One region of the Mesorhizobium sp. BAC0120 genome, then DNA from elsewhere that is predicted to be linked to it. Evidence: predicted binding sites of a transcription regulator. Region 1 holds the regulator's gene; the other holds the start of a gene.
The links. Region 1 encodes PhoB, which activates phosphate uptake and scavenging genes when phosphate is short. Its sites were predicted from a motif close to TGTCATNNANCTGTCAT; they were not measured.
Positions count from the first base shown of each region.

Region 2: a site for PhoB is predicted at 2,169-2,185, ahead of SAZ10_RS06120 (RNA degradosome polyphosphate kinase). Genes of this name have one in related genera too.

Region 1 covers NZ_JAWRCU010000003.1:579,128-587,690, reverse strand. Annotated here, with positions in the region: gene SAZ10_RS09690 (autotransporter domain-containing protein) at 1-4,101, shown strand, start outside; gene phoB (phosphate regulon transcriptional regulator PhoB) at 4,257-4,946, opposite strand; gene phoU (phosphate signaling complex protein PhoU) at 4,970-5,677, opposite strand; gene pstB (phosphate ABC transporter ATP-binding protein PstB) at 5,716-6,525, opposite strand; gene pstA (phosphate ABC transporter permease PstA) at 6,522-7,367, opposite strand; gene pstC (phosphate ABC transporter permease subunit PstC) at 7,370-8,362, opposite strand; gene pstS (phosphate ABC transporter substrate-binding protein PstS) at 8,425-8,563, opposite strand, start outside.
Region 2 covers NZ_JAWRCU010000002.1:547,991-556,553, forward strand. Annotated here, with positions in the region: gene cml (CmlA/FloR family chloramphenicol efflux MFS transporter) at 1-530, shown strand, start outside; gene SAZ10_RS06110 (FAD-dependent monooxygenase) at 600-1,826, opposite strand; gene SAZ10_RS06115 (zinc-finger domain-containing protein) at 1,838-2,086, opposite strand; gene SAZ10_RS06120 (RNA degradosome polyphosphate kinase) at 2,254-4,464, shown strand; gene ppx (exopolyphosphatase) at 4,461-5,981, shown strand; gene rnd (ribonuclease D) at 6,104-7,267, opposite strand; gene SAZ10_RS06135 (MFS transporter) at 7,340-8,563, opposite strand, start outside.

The DNA.
Region 1 (8,563 bases):
CTGGTCACTGGCACCGGGGAATTGGCGATAAACAACCTCACCGGTGACGAGGGCAAGGTGGTGCTCGGCAACGCCGCGAACAACTATTCCGGCGGAACCAGGATTGTCGGCGGCACGCTTGCGATCTCCAGCGATGGAAACCTGGGGGCCGCGGCTGGGCTCGTGAGGCTCGTGGACGGCACGCTGGAAACGACGGCCAATGTCAGTTTGAATGCTCAGCGTGAGATTAGAATCGTAAACGGTGACAGCACCTTCCAGGTCGACCCCTTGACCCAGCTCACCGTGGACGGGCTGGTTTCGGGCTCCGGGCACATCGCCAAGACGGGGACGGGCACGCTGGTGCTGAACGGCGCCAATAGCTACAGCGGCACCACGACGGTGTCGGCCGGCACGTTGATCGTCGGGGACGATACCCATCCCGGCGCCACGCTCACCGGCGGCGTGACGGTCGAGAGCGGTGCGACGCTCGGCGGGCACGGGTCGGTGGGGACGACGACGGTTTCGGGCGGCACATTGGCGCCGGGCGCATCGCTCGGCACCCTGACGGTCAATGGCGACCTGACGATCGGCGACGGCAGCAGCCTGGATTTCGAATTCGGCGCTCCGGGCCCGAATTTCAGCACGCCCGGCCAGAGCGACCGGATCGTGGTCACCGGCGGGCTGACCATCGGCCATTCGACGCTCAACGTCACGGACATGGGCAGCATGGGCCCGGGCATATACAATCTGTTCAAGTGGGGCGGCTCGCTCAGCATCAACAATGGCGGCTTCGCACCGCCTGCAGGCATGTCCCTGCAGATCCTCACGGCCGACAAACAGATCAACCTGATCAATACGCAGTCGCTGACGCTCAACCTATGGAATGCCAACGGGCAGGCAAGCGCCGGCCATATGGGCGGCGGCACCGGCACCTGGAGCGTCTTTTCCAACACCTGGGCCGATACCACCGGCCAATTCGTCGGCCCGATGGCGCCGCAGCCGGGCTTTGCGATTTTCGGCGGAGAGGCAGGTGCGGTTTACGTCGACGATGGCGACGGCGCCGTTTCCGCGACCGGCATGCAGTTCATGACCGACGGCTATCGGCTGACGGGCGATACTGTCAGCCTCGTCGGGACGGGCGGCACGGCGCCGGTCATCCGCGTCAGTGGCGGCGCGACCGCAACGATCGAGAGCGTGATCGACGGCGTCAACGGGTTCAACAAGACCGACGCCGGAACCCTGGTGCTCAGTGCGCAGAACCTCTATTCCGGCAATACCGTGCTCAGCGGCGGGGAGCTTTCGGTATCATCGGACGGCAATCTCGGCCAGCTTGCGAACGCGCTGCAGTTTGAAGGCGGCACGCTGCAGGTCACCGGCAACGGCTTCCACCAGACTGACCGCACAGTCATCTGGGGCAATCCGGGCGGCGGCTTCGATATCGCAGATGCATCCAACACCTTCACCGTGGCGCAGGCCCTGACGGGTTCCGGCGGCCTGCTGAAGATCGGTGCCGGTACGCTGACGCTTTCCGGCAACAACAACTACTCAGGCGGCACGACGGTCGGGCACGGTACCCTGCAACTCGGGGACGGCGCCCACAAGGCAGCGATCGTGGGATCGGTGACGGTCCGCAACGACGGCACTTTCCGGATTTCGAACGCCGACACGTCGGCAATCACGACCATCTCCAACAACGATGCGGGTACCGTGGTTTTCGCAGGCGCAAGCAGCGCCTCCGATATCCACATCATCAATGGCCCGGCGTCCGCCGTCCTGTTTGTCGATGACAGCGATGCCGGGCACGCCACGATCGATAACAATGGTGTCGATCCGAGTGCGGGAAACGGGACCGGATTTTACGATCACAGCACGGCCGGCCATGCCACGATCACCGCGCAGAACGCGCTGGTCGATTTTAGCGGCGACAGCAGTGCCGGAAACGCGACGATCATCATCGGCAATGGCGGCAGAGCGAGGATATTCGGGAATGCCTCGGGCGGTGCGGCCCATTTTGCGATCAATGCCGGAGGAACATTCGACATCTCAGGCTTGGCAGTAGCGGGAACAAGCGTCGGATCGATCGAGGGTGCCGGCGGCCTGTTCCTGGGCAGCAAGAGGCTGGAAGTCGGCGGCGACAACAGTTCGAGCGAAGTCAGTGGAGTGATCTCCGATGGCGGATTCGCAGGCGGCAAGGGAGGCTCGCTGGTGAAGTCCGGTTCGGGCATGCTGACGCTGACAGGGGCCAACACTTATAGCGGCGGCACGACGGTAAGCGGCGGCACGCTTGTGGGCTCCGTAGCAAGCTTCGGCTCGGGAGCGATCCTCGATAATGCCGCACTGGTGCTGGACCAGGCCGCAAATGCTGCTTTTGGCAATGACATTTCCGGATCGGGCACGCTGACGAAGGCTGGCGCCGGCATTCTTGCCTATGACGGCAATGGCTCCGGTTTCATTGGCACCACGACCATATCTGCCGGTGCGCTGATCGTCGGCTCGGATGAAGCGCATAAGACTGCAGTGCTCGGCGGTTCGATGAATGTGTTGTCGGGTACCATGCTTGGCGGCCATGGCACCGTGGGGTCGAACGCCGCCTCCGTGGTCACGGTCGAGAACGGCGCCACGATCGCACCGGGCAATTCCATCGGCACGCTCACCATCAAAGGCGATCTAGCCTTGGCCGCCGGCTCACGTCTCGAGGTGGAAGTCGATCCCGCCGGCGCTGCAGCCGATCTGGTACACGTCACCGGCACAGCCACCGTCCATGGCGGCTCGGTCGCACATATCGGTGCGGTCGGCAGCTACAGGCCCTCTTCGACCTATGCGATTCTCACAGCCGATGGCGGCCTGTCGGGCAGGTTCGACAGTGTGGTCTCCGAGTTTGCCTTCCTGGACCCGACGCTGCTCTACGACGCCAGGAATGTCTTCCTGAAGCTGAACCGCAACGATGTCGCTTTTGCCGACAAGGCGCTGACTCGCAACCAGAAGGCCGCGGCCGGCAGCCTCGATACGTTCGATCCCGCCAATCCGCTTTATGGGGCAATCGTCACCTTCGCCGAAGACGATGCCATGATCCGCGATTCCTTCGATCAGCTGACGGGAGAAGTACATGCCTCGGTCAAGGGCACGCTGATCGAGGACAGTGCACTGCTGCGCGATGCCGTCAACGACCGTATCCGCTCGGCCTTCGGCACCGTGGCGGCCACCAACGTGCCTGTCCTGGCCTATGGCGCAGAGGGCGGCGCCACCCCGGCCATCGCGGCAGCGCTGGCGCCTGCCGACGCCGGCCGGCTGGCGGCCTGGGGTACCGCCTTCGGTGCCTGGGGCGATCGGGACGGTGACGGCAATGCGGCCGAGATATCGTCGGCGACCGGTGGCTTTCTGACCGGCATCGATGCCCCACTCTCCGATACCATCCGGCTGGGCGTGGTAACAGGCTTCAGCCACACCACCTTCGGGGTCGACGAACGCGCCTCTTCCGGCGACAGCACCAATTGGCATTTCGGCCTCTATGGTGGCGGGCAATGGGAAGGCGTGATGGGCGGCGCCTTGGGTTTCAGGGCAGGGGTTGCCTATAGCTGGCACGACATCTCGACCGTCCGCTCGGTCGCCTTCGCCGGCTTTGCCGACAGGCTATCGTCCGACTACGACGCCGGCACCGCACAGGCATTCGGCGAGCTCGCCTATGACATCAAGGCCGGCAGCATCGGGCTGGAGCCCTTTGCCAACCTGGCCTATGTCAGTCTGCATACCGATGGCTTTACGGAAACGGGCGGTGCCGCGGCTCTCGCCAGCCGGTCCTCGAACACCGATGACACATTCACGACAGTCGGTTTGCGCGCCTCCGCCGACTTCAGCCTCGGCTCCGTGACGGCCACTGCGCGCGGCATGCTCGGCTGGCGCCATGCCTTTGGCGATGTGACGCCCGAGGCCAGCCTTGCCTTCAGCGGCTCCGCCCCCTTCACCATCGCCGGGACTCCGATCGCCGAGGACGCCGCCATCCTCCAGGCAGGTCTCGACCTCAACCTCTCCTCCAAAGCAACGCTCGGCCTGGCTTACCAGGGCCAGCTCGCGTCAAAGGCCCAGCAGAACGGGTTCCGTGCGAGCTTGGAGGTGAGGTTCTAGAGCAGAGCGTTCTGTTTTTGAGTTGGCGCTGCCCCTCACCCTTACCCTCTCCCCGTTTTTCACGGGGAGAGGGTGAGGGTGAGGGGCAGCGCCTGCCTCAAGCGAATAGCAGAACGCGCTAAAGACAGGGGCAAGGATCAGGGGAGCACTCCCCGTCAGTTCTCGCGTATCGCGTAGCCGGCGCCGCGAATCGTGCGGATGACGTCGGGCATGCGGCCGTTATTCACCGCCTTACGCAGCCTGCCGACATGCACGTCCACCGTGCGCTCGTCGATATAGATTGTCTCGCCCCAGACATTGTCGAGGAGCTGGCTGCGCGAGAAGACCCGGCCCGGATGCTGCATCATGAATTCGAGCAGCCGGAACTCGGTCGGCCCGAGCTTGATCTCGCTCTTCTTGCGATAGACGCGGTGCGCCTCGCGGTCGAGCACGATGTCGCCGACCTTGAGCACGCTGGAAAGCACTTCCGGCTTGGCGCGCCGCAAGAGCGCCCGCACGCGGGCGATGAACTCCGGCGTCGAGAACGGCTTGACCAGATAGTCGTCGGCACCCGTAGAGAGGCCGCGCACCCGGTCGCTCTCCTCGCCACGCGCGGTGAGCATGATGATCGGCAGCCGCTCGGTCTCGGGACGCATGCGCAGGCGCCGGCAAAGCTCGATCCCCGATACGGCCGGCAGCATCCAGTCTAGCACGAGAAGATCGGGCACATTCTCCTGCAGCCGGATTTCAGCCTCGTCGCCGCGGCTGATGATCTCGACCTGATAGCCTTCAGCCTCGAGGTTGTATTTGAGGAGGACGCAGAGCGGCTCCTCGTCCTCCACGACCATGATCTTGGGTGCGATCATCCGGTGTGCCTCGAAGTGATACGTTATTCGGTAAGCGCAGCCACGGACATCTCGTCAGACTTCGGCCGGTAGGGCGGAAGCTGCGTGCCGGTGATGACGTAATAAGCGTTCTCGGCGATATTGGTCACGTGATCGCCGATACGCTCCAGGTTCTTCGCGCAAAAGAGCAGATGGGTGCAGGCGCTGATATTGCGCGGATCTTCCATCATATAGGTGAGGAGCTCGCGGAAGACGGCTGTATATTTGATATCGACCTTCTCGTCGTCCGCCCTGAGCGTGCTCAGTCCCTCCGCATCGCGACCCACATAGGCACTGACGACGCCGTAGACCTGGCTCAGCACCAGCGAGGACATATTCTCGATCGTCTGCGCGAGCGCCTTCGGCGTCGCCGTCTCGCCGACCGCGCCGACGCGCTTGGCGATGTTCTTGGCAAGATCGCCGATCCGCTCGAGATCGGCCGCCATGCGGATCGCGCCGACGACCGAGCGCAGGTCCTGCGCCATCGGTTGGCGCCTGGCGATCAGCGTGATCGCACGCTCGTCGAGCTCGCGCTGCTTGGCGTCCATGATCGCATCGTCGGAGATGACGCGCTGTGCCAGTGCGCTGTCGGACTGGAGCAGCGCGGTTGTCGAGGACGACACCATCGACCCGGAAAGATCGCCCATATCGCGGATCAGCCGGTCAATCTGTGCGAGATCCTCGTCGAAGGAGGCAACCGTATGTTCAACCATGACCTGTCCTCGTATCGTGCCGCGGGGTGTCGAATCGCTCAGCCGAAACGGCCGGTGATGTAATCCTGCGTCCGCTTTTCCCGAGGCGAAGTGAATATTTTCTCGGTCTGGTCGAACTCCACCAGCTCGCCGAGATACATGAACGCGGTCTTGCTCGACACACGCGCTGCCTGCTGCATGTTGTGAGTGACGATGACGATCGTGTATTCGCTGCGCAGCTCGTCGATCAGCTCTTCGATCTTCGCGGTCGAGATGGGGTCCAGCGCCGAGCAGGGCTCGTCGAACAGGATGATTTCGGGCTTTACCGCGACCGTCCTCGCGATGCAGAGCCGCTGCTGCTGGCCGCCCGAGAGGCTGAGGCCGCTTGCATGCAGCTTGTCCTTCACTTCGTTCCACAGCGCGGCGCGCTGAAGCGCCTGCTCGACACGCGCATCCATTTCGGACTTGGACAGCTTTTCATAGAGCCTGACGCCGAATGAGATGTTCTCGTAGATCGACATCGGGAAGGGCGTCGGCTTCTGGAAAACCATGCCGATCATTGCCCGCAGCAGATTGAGATCCTGGGAGCGGTCGAGGATATTCTTGCCGTCGACGACCACTTTCCCTTCGGCACGCTGATTGGGATAAAGCTCGTAGATGCGATTGAAGACACGCAGAAGCGTCGATTTCCCGCAGCCGGACGGTCCGATGAACGCGGTCACGCTCTTCGCCGGCAGGGCCAGCGAAATGCTCTTCAGCGCTCTCGTCCCGCCATAGAAGAAGTCCAGGTTTTGCACCTCGAGCTTCGGGGCGGCGACGGATTGTTCGGGGGAAAGAGTAAGTTGATCGGGAGACAACATCTGGCTCATCTTTCCTCTCTGCGTCCTGTGAGACTGCGGGCGGTGATGCTCAACGTAAGCACCGCAATCGTGATGATCAGTGCGCCGGTCCACGCCAGCTGCTGCCATTCTTCATAGGGGCTCAGCGCGAACTGGAAGATTGTAACGGGCAGGCTGGCCATTGGAGCGTTGAGATTGGCGCTCCAGAACTGATTGTTCAGGGCCGTGAAGAGTAGCGGCGCCGTCTCGCCGGAGATTCGGGCAATCGCAAGAAGTATTCCGGTGATGATGCCCGAGAGAGCAGCCCGGTAGGCGACGGAGCGGATCACGATCCAGCGCGGCGCCCCGATTGCCGTGCCCGCCTCGCGCAGTGCATTAGGCACCAGCAGAAGCATGTCTTCGGTGGTGCGCACGACCACCGGAATGACCAGCAAAGCAAGTGCGCAAGCGCCGGCGATAGCCGAGAAGTGACCCATCGGCCTCACAAGCAACTCGTAGATGAACAGCCCGATAACGATCGAGGGGGCCGAGAGGAGAATGTCGTTGATGAAGCGCACCGCGACCGTCAGCTTCGAGAAACGTCCATACTCGGCCATGAAGGTGCCGGCCAGGATCCCGATCGGGGTTCCTACAACCACTGCGATGATCGTCATCGCGACGCTGCCGGCGATCGCGTTGAGCAATCCGCCGGCCTCGCCGGGCGGCGGGGTCATTTCCGTGAACACTGCCAGCGAAAGCCCGGAGAAGCCCTTGTAGAGCAGAGCGCCTAGGATCAGCGCCAGCCAGGCAAGCCCGATGCCCGCCGCTAGCGTGCACAGCGTCATCATGACTGCATTCTTGGCTTTGCGACGGTTGTAGATGGCGGGGGACATGGTCAGGCTCCGGCTCGGCGCTCGATCCGCATCAGCATGAAGCGGGCGGCGGCAAGAATGAGGAACGTGATGACGAAAAGGATCAGGCCGAGAGCGATCAGGGATGAAGTATAGAGCTCGCCATCGGCTTCGGTGAACTCGTTGGCGATGGTCGCCGAAATGGTTGTGCCGGGTGCAAAGAGCGAGGCGCTGATGCGATGCGCATTGCCGATCACGAAGGTCACGGCCATGGTCTCGCCCAACGCTCGGCCAAGCGCGAGCATCACTCCGCCCATAATGCCAATGCGCGTGTAGGGAATGACGACGCGGCGTGTGACCTCCCAGGTCGTGCAGCCGATCCCGTAGGCGGACTCCTTGAGCACGGGCGGCACCGTCTCGAACACGTCCTTGGTGATCGAACTGATGAAGGGCAGGATCATGATCGTGAGGATCAGCGCCGAGGTCAGAAGCCCGATGCCGTAAGGCGGGCCGGCGAAAAGGCTGTTGAGGCCCGGAACGCCGTGAAACAGGTTGATGATGAAGGGCTGTATCGTGGTCTGCAGGAAGGGCGCGAAGACGAACAGGCCCCAAATGCCATAGATGATCGACGGGATACCTGCGAGCAGCTCGATCGCGATGGCGATCGGGCGCCGGAGCGATCGTGGGCAGAGCTCGGTCAGGAAAACGGCGATGCCGATACCGATCGGGACAGCGATGACGATCGACAAGGCGGCGGTCACGACCGTGCCATAGATCGGGGCGAGCGCGCCGAACTTTTCGGTCACCGGGTTCCAGCTTTCAGTAACCAGGAAGGCCGCGCCGAAGGTGGACAGTGCCGGCCAGGAACCTATGACCAGCGAGATTGCAACGCCGCCCAAAATCAGGAGAACGAGGATGGCGGCAGCGCGCGTAAGGGTTCGAAAAAACGCATCAGTGGTAGCGAAGCGCTGGACGGTGGCCTCTCTGGCCCGGGCTGCGACCGATGGTGCTGGCATGGCTTCGGATGCGATGGTCATGTAGCCCCCTTGCTGAAGAACAGGTGGAGGGCGCCTAGCTCGCGCCCTCCACGCTAAGGAGATTACATGGCCGAGTAAACCGGCTTGCCGTTGGCGTCTACGACGTCCTTGGCCCACATCTCTTCGACGCTCTTGACGACCGCATCCGGCATCGGGACGTAGTCGAGTTGCGCGGCCATCTCGTCGCCCTTGGCGTAAGAC
Region 2 (8,563 bases), on a different contig from region 1:
GCACATTCTTCGTGTTCTTCTCCACCGCTCCGCGAGTTCTGATCGACGGGGCTGGGCTGTCGGAACTCGCGTTCAGCGTAGCATTCGGCACGGTTGCGCTTGTGATGATCGTCACGACACGCTTCACCAAGAGCGTCGTGAGGCGGCGGGGAATCGCCGACACCGCCATCCGCGGCATGACAATACTGATTCTTGGCGCCGGTTTACTGACACTGGGCCAACTCTGCCTGCCGCCATCGTTCTGGTCCTTCATTCTGCCGGTATGGCTGATGGCGGTCGGAATTGTGTGCACGACCTCGGTTACGGCCAACGGTGCATTGCAGGAGTTTGGGGACATTGCCGGAAGCGCAGTCGCCCTGCATTTCTGCGTCCAGAGCATCATTGCCAGCGTCGTCGGTACCTGTTTTGTCGTGGCGCTGAACGGCGAAACAGCCTGGCCATTGATCGGCTATGCGGCCGCCATGGCGGCGATTACGCTTACAGCGTTGCTGTGGGTTCGCAATCGGCAGGCACGTCCGCTTCCCGCCTGACCGCATCTGCGCGGGCGGCCTTCGAGCGAGGTCGCCCGCACTATCGTGGGCGCAGATGTGTCCGCTCTGCTATTGGACGTCGTCGCGACCGCTCATCCGCCAGCCATAGAGCCAGTCGAGATCGGTGGCGAGTTGTTCTGGCGACCGCGACTTCAGGAACAGGTTGCGGGCGAGCGCGACCGGCCCCACGGCGTGCCAGGCGAAGCGGTTCAGTCCGCCGCGGCGGACAACCTTCGAGACGCGCGCGCGCCGCTCCGCGGCCCATGTCGCAAGCGCGCCAGTGGCGTCGGCCGAGGCAGCCGCTACCGTGTCGGCCAGCGTCACCGCATCCTCGATTGCCATGGCCGCGCCTTGCGCGGCGAACGGCGTCATGGCGTGCGCGGCGTCGCCGATCAGCGCGAACGAGCTGCCGAGTGTCCAGTCTTCGAAACTGACGGTATGGATCGGCCAGACCGTCCAGCCCTTGATCGCCTCGATCAGCCTGCGGATTTCCTTCGCGGAGCCGTCGACCGCTTGACCCAGCAGCGCGGCGTCGGCCTGTCCTGACCAGCCATGATCGAGCGGCCGGCCTCTTGTGACGGCGACGAGGTTGAGTGTTTCACCACCGCGCAGCGGATAAACGATCAGGTGGAACGCCGGATGGACAAAGACGCTGACGGATCTTGCGTCGGTAATCCTGCCAAGAATCTGGCCTGCCTCACCCTGTGCAGGCATCGTCGCGCGCCAGGCAATGCTGCCGGAGAACCGGCTCCTGCCTTTCGCCCCGGCGAGGCTGCGAAGCTTCGACCAGACTCCGTCCGCAGCGACCAGAAGCAACCCATGCTCTTCCGCCATCTTGCCCTCGCGGTCGATCGAGGCGGTGACGCCTCTCGCGTTGACCGCGAAGTGGCTGACGGAAGCGCCGGCGCTGAATGTGATGCCCGGTTCACCTGAGGCGCGGGCAAGCAGCGCATTTTGCAGATCGGCTCGGTGGACGACGAGATAGGGTGCGCCCCAGCGCCGCTCGGCGAAGTCGCCGAGCTTTACGCGGGCCAGCACGGCAAGGCTGCGGGCATCCACGAGCGTCACGTCGTCGGGGCGCACGGCCACCGATAGCAGCGCGTCGAGCACGTCGAGCTCACCGAGCAGCCGGGTAGCGTTCGGCGAAAGTTGCAGGCCGGCGCCCACCTCGTCGAGCCGTGGGGCGCGCTCATAGAGCTGGACGGCAATGCCGCGCCTGGCGAAGGCGAGAGCGGCCGTCAGCCCCGCGATCCCGCCGCCGGCGACGATGACCTGGCGGGAGGCCCTTCGCGCCATATGTCAGTGATTCAAGCTGCTGCCGGCGTGACGTAGAGGCAGCCGTCGGGGCGGGTCTCGCCGGCCTTCAGCCCGGGCGAGTAGCGATAAAGGGTGGAGCAATAAGGGCAGACCTTCTCATTGTCGCTGCCCATGTCGAGGAAGACATGCGGATGATCGAAAGGCGGGTTGGCGCCCACGCACATGAATTCTTTCACGCCGATTTCGATGACGGGATGGCCCGCATCGTTCTGGAAATGGGGTACGGTTCCGCCAGCCATGTCAAGTCTCCTACACCGCTTGTTTCGGCGGCCAAAAGCATGGGTTTGCGTTTGGAGCATATGCCGCATGTTTGCAAGATGGTGAAATCAAACTGTTGCATTTGCCTGTCACGAGATAGGCTAGGGGACGCCGCCCGCGGCGGAGCGGCGGCGAAGGGTTGATAAAGATGAACGAGCTAGCGCCTGTCCAGAAGGAATTCGTCACCCAGGCCGCCACGCCGGAACCAGGCTCGGACGGCAACCCCGACCGCTTCGTCAACCGCGAGTTCTCGTGGCTGCAGTTCAATCGCCGCGTGCTCGAGGAATCGCAGAATCCCAATCATCCGCTCCTGGAGCGCGTCCGCTTCCTTTCGATCTCCGCCGACAATCTGGACGAGTTCTTCATGGTGCGCGTTGCCGGTCTTGCCGGCCAGGTCCGCGAAGGCATCGTCGACAGGAGCCCGGACGGTCGCACGCCCCAGCAGCAGCTGGAGCAGCTTCTCCTCGAGGTAAGCCGTCTCCAGGAGGATCAGCAGGCGAGCCTCAGCAGCCTGATGGAACTCCTCAAGAAAGAGGGGATTGAAATGGTTCCAGCGGGCACACTGTCACGCGACGACAGGATGTGGCTGGAGGATCACTTTCTCGAGACGCATTTCCCGGTGCTGACCCCGCTGTCGATCGATCCGGCCCATCCTTTTCCATTCATCCCCAATCTCGGCTTCTCGATGGGTCTCCAACTGAGACACCTCAAGGACAAGCACGAAATGACGGCTCTGCTGCGCTTGCCGCAGACGCTGAAGCGCTTCATTCGCTTGCCGGATCGCAAGGGTCTCGTCCGCTTCATCACCCTGGAAGAAACGGTGAGCCTGTTCATCGAAAAGCTATTTCCCGGCTACGAGGTGAAGGGCGCCGGCACGTTCCGTCTGATCCGCGACAGCGATATCGAGGTGGAGGAAGAGGCGGAGGATCTCGTCCGCTTCTTCGAGACGGCGCTCAAGCGCCGCCGTCGCGGTTCGGTGATCCGTATCGAGTTCGATTCGAGCATGCCGGAGGAGCTGCGCGACTTCGTTGCCACCGAGCTCGGCGTTCCGGCAAACCGCATCAGCGTGCTCGATGGGCCGCTTGCCGTGAGCCAGATATCGGAGATCGTCGCAATCCCGCGCGACGACCTGAAGTTCAAGCCCTATAACCCGCGCTTTCCCGAGCGCATCCGCGAACATCGCGGCGATTGCTTCGCGGCAATCCGCGAGAAGGATATCATTGTCCATCATCCCTACGAATCCTTCGATGTCGTGGTGCAGTTCCTGCGCCAGGCATCGCTGGACCCGGAGGTCATGGCGATCAAGCAGACGCTCTACCGTACCTCAAACGACAGTCCGATCGTGCGTGCTCTGATCGACGCGGCGGAGGCCGGCAAGTCGGTGACGGCGCTGGTGGAGCTCAAGGCGCGCTTCGACGAGGAGGCCAACATACGCTGGGCGCGCGATCTCGAGCGTGCCGGCGTGCAAGTCGTGTTCGGTTTCGTCGAGCTGAAAACGCACGCCAAGATGTCGTTGGTCGTGCGCCGCGAGGACGGCAAGCTGCGCAACTACGTCCATCTCGGCACCGGCAACTACCATCCGATCACGGCGCGCATCTATACCGACCTGTCCTTCTTCACGGTCGATCCGCATATCGCACGCGATGTGGCGCAGATATTCAACTTCATCACAGGCTATGCGGAGCCGGCGAAGGAGATGCGGATTGCGCTCTCGCCCTACACGCTGCGCGATCGGATCCTGGGCCATATCGCCGACGAGGTCGAGCACGCGCGGCAGGGTCGGCGCGCGCAGATCTGGATGAAGATGAACGCGCTGGTCGACCCGATCATCATCGATGCGCTCTACGAGGCCAGTCGAGCCGGGGTCGAGATCGACCTGGTCGTGCGCGGCATATGCTGCCTGCGCCCGCAGGTGCCGGGCCTTTCCGAGAATATCCGCGTCAAGTCGATTGTCGGCCGCTTCCTGGAGCACAGCCGCATCTACTGCTTCGGCAATGGTTACGGGCTGCCTTCCGACGAGGCGATCGTCTATATCAGCTCGGCCGACATGATGCCGCGCAACCTCGATCGGCGCGTCGAATGCATGGTGCCGATCACCAACCCTACCGTACATGAGCAGGTCCTGGGCCAGATCATGCTGGGCAATGTCATGGACAATCAGCAAAGTTTCGAAGTATTGGCTGACGGAACCTCGCGGCGCAAAACGCTCGAGGAGGGGGAGGAGCCGTTCAACGCGCAGGAATATTTCATGACGAATCCCAGCCTGTCAGGTCGCGGCGGTGCCCTCAAGTCGCACGCGCCGAAGCGGATCGCCCAGTTCAAGCGCAGTAGAAAAGCGAACCTAGCTCCCGCCAAATGATCTCCCATTCACAGGGCCGGCTGCAGGACCGCCGACCGCTGTCCGTCATCGACATCGGGTCGAACTCGATTCGACTTGTCATCTATGAGGGGATAGCGCGCTCGCCGACGATCCTGTTCAACGAGAAGATGCTGGCGGGGCTCGGTCGCGGTATCGTTTCCACCGGCAAGCTCGATCCCGAGGCAGTGACGCGCGCCGTTGGCGAGTTCCGCCGCTTCCGTGCCCTTTCCGAGCAGGCGGGCTCCGAGCAGCTTTACGTCATCGCGACTGCGGCAGCGCGCGAGGCCGAGAACGGCATGGATTTCATCCACAGAGCCGAGGCGATCCTCGGCACGGAAATCCGTGTTCTCTCTGGCCGAGAGGAAGCCCATTATTCCGCCCTCGGCGTGATCTCGGGCTTCCATCCGGCGAACGGCATCGCCGGCGACCTTGGCGGCGGCAGCCTCGAACTGATCGATGTCGACGGCATTTCAATCGGCGACGGCATCACCCTGCCTCTCGGCGGCCTGCGCCTGCAGGATCAATCCAAGGGCTCGCTCGTGGCCGCCCAGAAATATGTGCGCGAGCAGCTCCGGCGCGCCAAGCTCCTTTCGACAGGGCAGGGGCGGGCCTTCTACGCCGTCGGCGGCACCTGGCGAAACCTCGCCCGGCTGCACATGACCGCGACGAACTATCCGCTCGCGGTCATGCACCACTACGAAATGGCTCCGGATACCTCGGCCAATTTCCTGCGCCAGATCGGGCGCGGCGAGATGGACAAGATTCCCGGCATCGAGCGCGTGTCGAGAAGCCGCCGCGCACTCCTGCCTTATGGTGCGATCGTGCTGCAGGAAATCATTGCCGCTATGAAGCCGTCGAAGATCGTCGTGTCGGCGCTCGGCGTGCGCGAAGGCTTCCTCTACTCGCTGCTGTCCCCGGAAGAGCAGCGGACCGACCCGCTGCTCTCGGCGGCGGAGGAGCTGGCGTGGCTGCGCGCCCGCTCGGTGACGCATGCGCGCGAGCTGGCGGATTGGACCGGCGCGACCTTCTCCGCCTTCGGCATCGAAGAGACCGAGGAGGAAGTGCGCTACCGGCGTGCTGCCTGCCTGCTTGCCGACATTGGCTGGCGAGCGCACCCCGATTATCGGGGCACGCAGTCGCTCAACATCATCGCGCACGCTTCCTTCATCGGCATCGACCACCCGGGCCGAGCCTTCATTGCGCTTACGAACCTCTATCGCCATGAAGGCGTGTTCGATGAGACGCTTGCTACCGACCTCAAGGCGCTGGCCCCGCCGCGCTATGTCGAGCGCGCCCGCCTGCTTGGCGCCATGATGCGGGTCGTCTACCTGCTATCGGCCGCGATGCCGGGCGTGATCCCGAAACTGCGCTGGCAGCGCCGCGAAAATGGCGGCCTCGATCTTGTGATTCCACGGGAGCTCCGCGCACTCGACGGCGAGCGCCCGGCCGGCCGAATTGCACAGCTCGCCAAGGTCAGCGGCAGGGAGCTGAGGCTGGTGGTGGAGGAAGGGCAATAGGGCAATAAGGCAATACGGCAGTAGGGGATCTCGCGATCGCCATTGAAAGCAGGAGCAAGTTGCTTCGGCTATCCGCAAGCTATTGAGCAAGCCAGCCCCTATTGCCCTATTGCCTTATTGCCCTATTCCCCTTCACCCGTCTCAAACACCACGATCTTTCGTTTTTCGAACTTGATGGCGATCTCGCCGCGCACGAGCTTCAGCGCCTGCTCGCCGAAGACCTCGCGCCGCCAGCCGCGAAGCGCGGCAACATCAGCCTTTTCGCCTTCATTGGCTATTTTGTCGATGTCGTCGCCGGAGGCGAGTACCTTCGTGGCGACGCCTTCCTTTTCGGCGATAAGCCTTAGAAGCACCTTCAGAAGCTCCGCGGCAGCATTCGAGCCCTCGGCCGCTTGCGGCGGGCGCGGCAGCTTCGGCAATTGTTCTTTCGGCACCGAAAGCGCCTCGTTGACCACCGCCAGGAGCGCAGTGGCGGCCGCCGAGCGTTCCCACCCCCTCGGGGTTGTGCGCAGCCGCGCCAGCGCTGCTGCGTCGTGCGGCTGCTGCTGCGCTATCTCGTAGACTGCCTCGTCCTTGACGACGCGGCCACGCGGGACGTTGCGCTCGCGCGCCTCACGTTCGCGCCAGGCCGCAACTGCCTTCAGCACGGCCAATTCCTGCGGCTTGCGAATGCGCATCTTGAGCCGCTTCCAGGCATCCTCCGGATGCGGGTCATAGGTCTCGCGCGAGGTGAGGATTTCCATTTCTTCGTTGAGCCAATGGGCGCGGTCCTCGCGCTCGAGCTCGGCCTTCAGATGACGATAGACCTCCATCAGGTAGGTGACGTCCGCGAGCGCGTATTCGAGCTGCTTGTCCGTCAGGGGGCGGTTGCGCCAGTCGGTGAAACGCGAGGATTTGTCGATATGCGCGCCCGTGATCTTCTGGACGAGCTGATCGTAGGAGACGCTGTCGCCGAAGCCGCAGACCATGGCTGCGACCTGCGTGTCGAAGACCGGGTGAGGGATGAGACCGCCGCGATTGAAGATGATCTCGATGTCCTGGCGCGCCGCATGAAAGACCTTCACGATCTTCTCATTGGCCATCAGCCGGAAGAACGGCTCGAGCTCGATCTCGGGCGAAAGGGGGTCGATCAGCGCCGAAGTGCCCGGCGTGGCGATCTGGATCAGGCAGAGTTCAGGCCAGTAGGTTGTCTCTCGGATGAACTCGGTGTCGACGGTGACAAACTCTGCGGCTTCGAACCTGGCGATGACCGAATTGAGGTCGTCCTGCTTGGTGATGAGATGCATGAACAATCTTTAGGTGCGTAAGGAACTTCTGTCCTTTTCAGGCGAGAGGCTGTTCGTCAAGCGCGGGCACACTCAGCTTTTGCCGGAGGAGTCCTCCGATTCGCCGGCACGGGCAAGCTTGGCAAATACCGTCGAGGTGCGCAAAAGGGCGGTGAAACGGCCTCGTTTGGCGTCAGGAACGCTCGACCGCGTGCCCATCCGGTAGACGATGATGACGATGAATATGAGATAGACTCCGGCGCTGAAGAGGAACAGCGACTGCGGTCCGAAATGCTGCATGAACCAGGATGCGGTAACTGGGCCGCCGATGGCGCCGATCGAATAGAAGAGCATCAGGGCAGCATTTACCAGGACAAATTCGCCTTTGCCGGCGCGATCGTTGGCATGTGCTGCCGAGAGCGAATAGAGCGGCATTGCGAACGAGCCGAAGATGAAGACCAGGATGAAGTTGGCAAGGGGCTCGGAGCCGGCGAGGAAGACGAGCGCCAGAGCTGCACCCAATGATCCTGCTGTGGAGACAAGCAGGACGGTGCGGCGGTCCCAGCGATCCGACAGATAGCCGAGCGGGTATTGGATGACTGCCCCGCCGAATATGCTGACTGAGACGAAGGTTGCGACGTCTGCAACCGACAGCCCGATCTGCTCGGCATAGACGGGCGAGAGCGTACGGAAAGCGCTGTTGGTGATGCCGACGGCGATGCAGCCGATCGAGCCCAGCGGAGAGATGCGCCAGACCTTGGCAAGATCGAGCTTGACCTCTTCGGGCGGCGTCGGGTTCGAGCGGTCCGCAATCGAGACCGGGACCAGCGAGAGCGTGATCATCATCGACATGATGGCGAAGATCGTGAAACCGTCCGCGCCCAGGACCGGGATCATGAATTGCGCTCCGGTGACGGAGCCGATGTCGATAATCCGGTAGAGCGCCAGAACCCGCGCCCGGTCGGCATTCGAGGCGCCGGAGTTCAACCAGCTCTCCATGACGGTGAACAGGCCCGAAAAACAGAAGCCAGTCGCGAAGCGGACTGCCGACCACATCACCGGGTCTATCACCAGGACGAGAAGCAGAGTGCCTGCCGCCGCGATCGCCGCCAATGCCGCGAAGGAACGAACATGGCCGACGGCGCGCATCATCCGGCTGATCGTAAGGCAGCCAAGCAGGAAGCCGAGGAAGTAGAAGGTGCCGATGAAGCCGATCGTCGAGGCTTGGAAGCCTTCCAGCGATCCGCGCATGGCGATCAGCGTTCCCTGCAGGCCGTTGCCGCCGAGCAGCAGGCCGGCGGTGATCAGCAACGGGAT